2 linked regions of the Thermogemmata fonticola genome follow. The protein of the gene in region 1 interacts with the protein of each later gene in a pairwise test. Links are inferred from orthologs where the notes say so. Each region holds a gene or a part of one and is shown on either strand. Other genes may lie near its edges. The genes, in order: aceE and nth.

Evidence for each region.
Region 2: the proteins of aceE (region 1) and nth interact in binary tests that used the Escherichia coli proteins (3 or more experiments, as listed by UniProt). The link is inferred for Thermogemmata fonticola from one-to-one orthologs.

The regions. Positions count from the first base shown.
Region 1 is NZ_JACEFB010000001.1:962,931-966,662, forward strand. What follows is about bases 16-3,427. They hold aceE (pyruvate dehydrogenase (acetyl-transferring), homodimeric type), read right to left. Parts: upstream 3,045-3,427; coding sequence 216-3,044; downstream 16-215. Other genes in these bases: H0921_RS03445 (2-oxo acid dehydrogenase subunit E2), read right to left, coding at 16-137; H0921_RS03455 (hypothetical protein), read left to right, coding at 3,332-3,427. In the rest of the region: more of H0921_RS03445, read right to left, coding at 1-15; more of H0921_RS03455, read left to right, coding at 3,428-3,732. UniProt on the Escherichia coli protein: Component of the pyruvate dehydrogenase (PDH) complex, that catalyzes the overall conversion of pyruvate to acetyl-CoA and CO(2).
Region 2 is NZ_JACEFB010000005.1:6,125-9,382, reverse strand. The notes cover bases 85-3,022. They hold nth (endonuclease III), read left to right. Parts: upstream 85-1,143; coding sequence 1,144-1,902; downstream 1,903-3,022. Other genes in these bases: pepT (peptidase T), read left to right, coding at 1,968-3,022; H0921_RS08625 (enoyl-CoA hydratase/isomerase family protein), read left to right, coding at 85-1,106. Also shown: more of H0921_RS08625, read left to right, coding at 1-84; more of pepT, read left to right, coding at 3,023-3,209; kbl (glycine C-acetyltransferase), read right to left, coding at 3,240-3,258. UniProt on the Escherichia coli protein: DNA repair enzyme that has both DNA N-glycosylase activity and AP-lyase activity. The DNA N-glycosylase activity releases various damaged pyrimidines from DNA by cleaving the N-glycosidic bond, leaving an AP (apurinic/apyrimidinic) site.

The sequences.
Region 1 (3,732 bases):
ACCTCGACCGCCGCCTTGTCTGTCTCAACGGTCAGGACATTCTGGCCGGCCTGTATCACATCTCCGGGCCGAACCGTGACCGCGGTGACGGTGACCGTGTCGATCCCCTCCCCTAAGGGCGGCAAACGGAATTCCATGCCTCACCTCTGCCTTAGAAGCCACGCACGTCGTAACCGGAGCATACCTTGTCACTTACCCGGAGTTGCTGCCTCCCATCAAACGGTCCAAGGCGGCGGAGCATCGGGTGACACTCCCAGCGACTCCAGCGCTTGCTGCACGACAGAACGGTCGATCTCCTGACGCTCTGCCAGGGAGTAGAGGGCAGCGACAGTGACGTGCTCCGCGTCGATCTCGAAGAAGCGGCGCAGCGCCTTACGCGTGTCGCTTCGGCCAAAACCATCCGTTCCCAACGCCAGCAACCGCCCTTCCAAAAAGGGGCCGATGAGTTCCGGCACTGCTCGGACATAATCGCTAGCGGCGATGATCGGACCGGGAACATTCCCCAACACCTGGCGGACGAAGGAGACGCGCTTTTCTGCCAGGGGATGCAACCGATTATATCGCTCACATTCCAGGGCTTCCCGGCGTAACATCTGATAACTCGTCACACTATAGACAGTACTGGCCACATTATATTGTTCCGCAAGGATTTTCTGGGCACGTAATACTTCCATGAGAATAGGACCTGACCCCAGGAGTTGAACTTCCGCAATGGCTCCTTGCGGCCGCAAACTCCGAAACGGATAGATACCGCGTATGATTCCCTCTCGAATCTGGGGTGAAGGCATGGGAGGCATATCATAGCTTTCATTGTACAACGTTAGATAGTAGAAGCACTCTTCATTACGGATGAACATGGCATGGATGCCTTCTTCGATAATAACGGCCAGTTCGTAGGCAAAAGCCGGATCATAAGCCCGGCAGGTGGGGACAGCGGAGGCGACCAGATGGCTATGGCCATCCTGGTGTTGAAGGCCCTCTCCGTTGAGCGTAGTACGGCCCGCGGTCGCTCCGAGGAGGAAACCCCGCGTGCGGGCATCGGCTGCCGCCCAAATCAGATCCCCGACACGTTGGAAGCCAAACATCGAGTAGTAGATATAAAACGGTATGGTATTAACACCGTAAGTATTGTAAGCCGTCCCTGCTGCGATGAAGCTGCACATAGCTCCAGCTTCATTGATTCCTTCTTGCAATATTTGCCCATTGGTTGACTCTTTATACTCGGTGAGAGTTCCCTTATCGACGGGCGTGTAAAGTTGTCCGATACTGGAATAGATTCCGAACGATTTATACATAGGCGGCATGCCAAAGGTTTGTCCTTCATCCGGGACAATGGGAACGATGTATTTGCCAATGGCGGGGTCCTTCATGATTTGTGTCATGAGCACAACCCAGGCTAGAGTGGTGGATTGCCCTTTACCGGGGGGTGTGCCTTTCAGGAGGGGTTCAAAGGCTTTGGGGTCGGGAGGCGAACTGGGGGTGAAGGTTGTATTGCGGAAGGGTTGGAAGCCGCCCAGGGCGCGCCGGCGATCCCGCAAGTATTTCATCTCCGGGCTGTCTTCTGGGGGGCGATAGAAGGGGACTTCGCCGAGCTGTTCATCCGTGAAGGGCAGCTCGAAGCGATCGCGGAACAAGCGTAGGGCAGCGATCATCTGGCGTTTGCTGATCTCTTCCGGCGCGAGGCTCGGTTCCCGTTCGATCTCCACCGCCAGCTTTTTCAACTGGTGCGTGGTGTTCTTGCCTGCCCCGCCCGTGCCTGGAATGCCGTACCCTTTGATTGTCTTGACCAGGATGACCGTGGGTTGTCCCTTATGCTCCACGGCGGCCTTATAGGCAGCGTAAACCTTGAGGGGATCATGTCCGCCACGCTTGAGAGTCGCCAAACGGGAGTTGGGAAGATGCTCGACCAAGGCTCGCAATTCGGGAGTGTTGAAGAAATGTTCGCGGATGAAGGCTCCCCGGCGTTCGAGGTCTTCCTCCTCGCTGAGGACGACTTTGTTGCGGATTTCCTCCGGCGTGCGGACATCTCGGCCGATGTATTCCTGGTACTCGCCATCGACCACTTCCATCATGCGGCGTGCCAAAGCACCCGTGTGGTCGGCCTGCAAGAGGGGGTCCCAATCGGAACCCCAGATCACTTTGATGACATTCCAGCCGGCACCGCGGAAAATCCCCTCTAGTTCCTGGATGATCTTGCCGTTGCCGCGGACGGGGCCATCCAGACGTTGCAAGTTGCAGTTGATGACCCAAATGAGGTTATCGAGGCGTTCGCGTCCCGCCAAGCCGATGCAACCGAGAGTCTCCGGTTCGTCGCATTCACCATCGCCGAGGAAGGCCCAGACTTTGACCGGGTCAGTATCTAACAGGCCGCGATCGCGCAGGTAGCGGTTGAAGCGGGCGTGATAGATCGACATGATCGGGCCGAGGCCCATGCTGACGGTAGGAAACTGCCAGAAGTTGGGCATGAGCCAGGGATGGGGATAGCTGGACAGGCCGCCTCCGGTTTGCAATTCGCGGCGGAAATTCAGCAACTGCGTTTCGCTGAGCCGTCCTTCGAGAAAGGCGCGGGCATACATTCCGGGACTGGCATGACCCTGGAAGAAAATGACATCGCCGGGATGGGTTTCGCTCCGACCGCGGAAAAAGTGATTGAAGCCGATTTCGTACAGTGTCGCCGCACTGGCAAAAGTGGAGATGTGCCCGCCAACGTTGGTGTTGCGATTGGCCCGCAGCACCATCGCCATCGCATTCCAGCGGACGATGCTTTTGATGCGCCGTTCTAGTTCGCGGTTGCCAGGGAAAGGAGGCTGTTCTTCCAGAGGAATGGTGTTGACGTAGGGCGTGGTGATGGCCCCGATCATGGGGGTGCGGGTCCGGCGGGCCACCAAGGCCATCAACTGTTCCAGCAAATAGTGAGCGCGTTCTGGTCCGGCGTGGCGGAGCACCGCCTCCATCGATTCGAGCCACTCCGCGGTCTCCTGCGGGTCGTGGTCCTCCGCCAGGCGTGCGGCACGACGGGCCAGCACGTCGGGTGTTGTGAGCATTCGTTGATCTCCAGCGCGCAACCGAGGGAGAGGTAGCGGCAGGGTAGTGGCGTGGATGGGACATCCTGACCCAACACGCCGCCTCCGCATCATCTAATAGGGGCGGAGAAGGTTTCAATTCCATCCGACACTGTTTAGAATAGGTTGAACCCCAGGGATGTCCATTGCTCCTGGCCCTGGTCTCGGCGATGACACACGGGTTTCACCACCGAGCTGCCACTGGGAGTGGAGAGATTTCGCCCAAAGAGGAGCGAATCGCCTAAAGAGTCACTGGAAAGGACGAGCCAATGTCTCCCCGCCCCGCGATTGTTTTTGGGTTGGCCTGCGGCTTGGCCGGTGTGTTGCTTCCCCTCCTGCCAGCTTCGCCCTCCCCGGACATTCCCCCCGCGACCGTTGTAAGCTGGTCCCCCTCGCCGTCCCCGCTGCGGCAGGTGGTTTCTGCTTGGGCCCAAAAAGGGGGCCTCCAAGTCGAGGTAGCCCCCCCTTTGGCCGAACTTCCTGTCTCTCTCTCGTTGGAGAACGTTCCGTTGTGGGAGGCGTTGGAGCGAACCGCCCGGCAGGTTCGGGGACAGTGGAACGTCAGTGCTGACGGGAAAAGCCTGCGCTTGCTCCCAAAGGGGGAAGGGCAAACGATCGCAGCCTCGGCCGGCCCCTTCCGAATCGTGGTGCAAACGGTCCATGCCCGCTT
Region 2 (3,258 bases), on another replicon or contig:
TGATCCGGTCTGGGACGAAGGACAGTTTCTGCCGGGGTCTGCATCCGTTGGTGCTGCGGGAGCTGCGCCGCCCGGCGGATCGCGCCGCCTTTGCCTGGAGAGGGCAGCAACTGATCCAAAAGCTGGCCCACTGGCCCGGCGTGAGCATCGCATCCATCGATGGCCTTTGCCGTGGGGTGGGCTGGGAATTGGCCCTGGCCTGCGATTACCGCCTGGCTGTGCAACGGGCGGCCACGCGGATCGAACTGCCCCAAGGCTTGACCTGCTTCGGCGGGTCGGTTCTGCTCCAAAGCCGCCACAGCCCCCAGGCACGGCACCGCTTGGCCTCCGGCATCCCTCTGTCGGCCCGCGAAGCCTTCCAGCTCCAGCTTGTGGACCATCTCAGCTATCCCTCTGACGGTGACAATGCCCTGTCCCGACTCCGCGAACAATTCGGACATTCCCTGGCCAAACGCCCCTTGCCCGCTGCTTGGCTCGGCTTGGCTAGCGAACGCCGCCGTTTTGCCGCCTGGAACCCTCCGCTGCCTCCCAATGTCATTTCTGACTTAGCGGCCGATGGGGCACCTCTGCCATTTCCCCATGTTATCGGCGTGTGGGGGGATATACCGGCGATCGAAGATTGGCTCCTCGAAGCCTTGCTCAAGGGGGCTTTGGTCCTCGTCCATTCCCCACAGCAACGCTATCGACAACGCCTTGATCAACTAGAACAGCGGGGCTTTTGCACCTCCCAGGAGAAATTGCTTCTTCTGGAACGCCTGCGTCCTGTGGATCATCCCGATGACTTGGCAGCCGCGGAATTGATTGTTCTCGCGCCGCAGTATCATCCGGGGGAACTGTGCCGCCGGCTTGACCCTGCCTCCCTGCTGGTGTGGGTTCAGCCCGCGGGGCACGCCCCATTGCCCCCGATTTCCCAGGCGTACAATACCATAGTAAGGCCCCAACGTGTCGTGCGATTATCGTTCCTTCACTCCCGTCATGTCGCCGTGGTTCCAGAAGAGGCGGTGGATGAACTATCCGTGCAGCGCCTGGTGTCCTGGTTCCAACAAGGCGATTATGGGGTGGTGGTCTTTCCTGCGGATGCACGAATTCTGGCGAGTGCGGCTTAAATTGTCCAACGTTGCAACCTGTTGATCTGATAAAATAATGAATCAGTCTATCCGCCCGGTGCCGGATGTTTCTGATCCCCAGCCGCCTGGAGCCGGCCGCCCGCGCCGCCGCTTGCTCCCGGTCCGCGAACGTGCCGCGGCCATCAATCAGCGCCTGGCGCAAATCTACCCCCAGCCCTCCACAGCCCTGCGTCACGACAATCCCCTCCAACTGCTGATCGCCACCATTCTCTCGGCCCAATGTACCGATGAGCGGGTCAACCAGGTCACCCCCCGCCTGTTTGCCCGCTACCGCACGGCGGAAGATTTTGCCCGCGCCGATCTTCGAGAATTGGAGGCGATCATCCGGCCCACGGGCTACTACCGCAGCAAGGCTCGGCACATCCGCGACTGCTGCGCCCAATTGGTGGAGCGATTCGGCGGGCAGGTCCCGCGGACCCTGGAGGAACTCGTCACCTTGCCGGGAATCGGCCGGAAAACCGCCAATGTGGTCTTAGGCGATGCCTTCGGTGTTCCGGGGATCACCGTCGATACTCATGTCAAAAGATTGTCACAACGGCTCGGCCTGACACGCCATACGGACCCAAACAAGATTGAGCAGGCTCTGATGAAGCTGCTGCCCCCTGCCGAATGGACCGCGTTCAGCCATCGCCTCATCTTGCACGGGCGGCAGGTTTGCCAGGCTCGCAAACCTCGCTGTGATTCCTGTATCCTGGCCGATCTGTGTCCCAAAATAGGAGTATCCTTGAAAAAACCTGTCAAAAGTAGAACTCGAAAATCCCAAAGAAAAGAATGAATTTGATATTGATTCTGGTGGATTAATATATTTTCGATGAACCTTGATAAACATCGCAATAGACCATGAAGAAATATGATACATCGACGTTGCTAGAACGGTTCCTGCGTTATGTGCGGATCGATACGCAAGCCAATGAGAAAGCGGGGACGTATCCCAGCACGCCAGGCCAGCGGGAACTCGGACGCCTGCTCTGCGAAGAGCTGCGCGCCATGGGGGTGCAGAACGTGGAGCAGGATGAACATGGGCTGGTCTTCGCCACGATCGCGGCGACGGTGCCCGGTGCGCCCACGATCGCATTTACGGCTCATCTCGACACCAGTCCGGAAACCAGCGGACGGAATGTTCAGCCGCAGGTCATCCGCAACTATCCCGGCGGCGACATCCCCCTGCCCGGCGATCCGCGCCAGGTCATCCGCGTGGCCGACAATCCCGAACTGAACCAGCTTGTCGGCAAAACCCTCATCACCACCGATGGCACAACTTTGTTAGGAGCCGATGATAAAGCCGGCGTAGCTGTCATTATGGAAGCATGTCGGATTATGTGTGAAAATCCTGATATACCACATGGACAGATTCGCATTGTATTTACATGTGATGAAGAAATTGGAAAAGGTGTTTTATATCTAGAGCCAGATCGTATTGGTGCCGTGGTGGCTTATACATTGGATGGCACAGGTGTAGGGGAGATCGAAGCGGAAACCTTTTCTGCGGACCTGGCGCTCATCACTATCACAGGGGCCAACATCCACCCGGCGATTGCTAAAGGGCGGATGATCAACGCCGTGCGCCTGGCTGGGAAATTCCTGGAGCGCCTCCCGCAGCATCACTACAGTCCGGAGACGACCAGCGACCGCGAGGGGTTCATCCATCCGTATGTCATCGAAGGCGGAGTGGCCCAAGTGACAATCCGCTGTCTGCTCCGGGACTTCGAGACGCCGCAATTGGCGGAATACGCCGCCTGGTTGCGGGAGATCGGGCGGCAGATCGAACGGGATCATCCTGGCGCGCGGGTCCAGGTGGCCGTCCAGCCGCAGTATCGCAACATGCGGGAGGGAATTGCACGCGAGCCGCGGGCTGTGGCTTATGCCGTCGAGGCTGTCCGGCGGGCCGGTTTGGAACCGAAGCTCAAGAGCATCCGCGGCGGCACCGACGGCGCTCTCCTCACGGCTAAAGGATTGCCCACCCCTAACCTCTCCTGTGGTGAGCACAACTTCCACTCACCTTTGGAATGGACATGTTTGGAAGAATTGGAGTCCGCAGTCCACGTCGTATTGGAATTGTGCCAAGTGTGGGCAGGACATTGAGAATTATATCCACTCTGACTTGAAGGTATATTATCGAATCACACCCAAT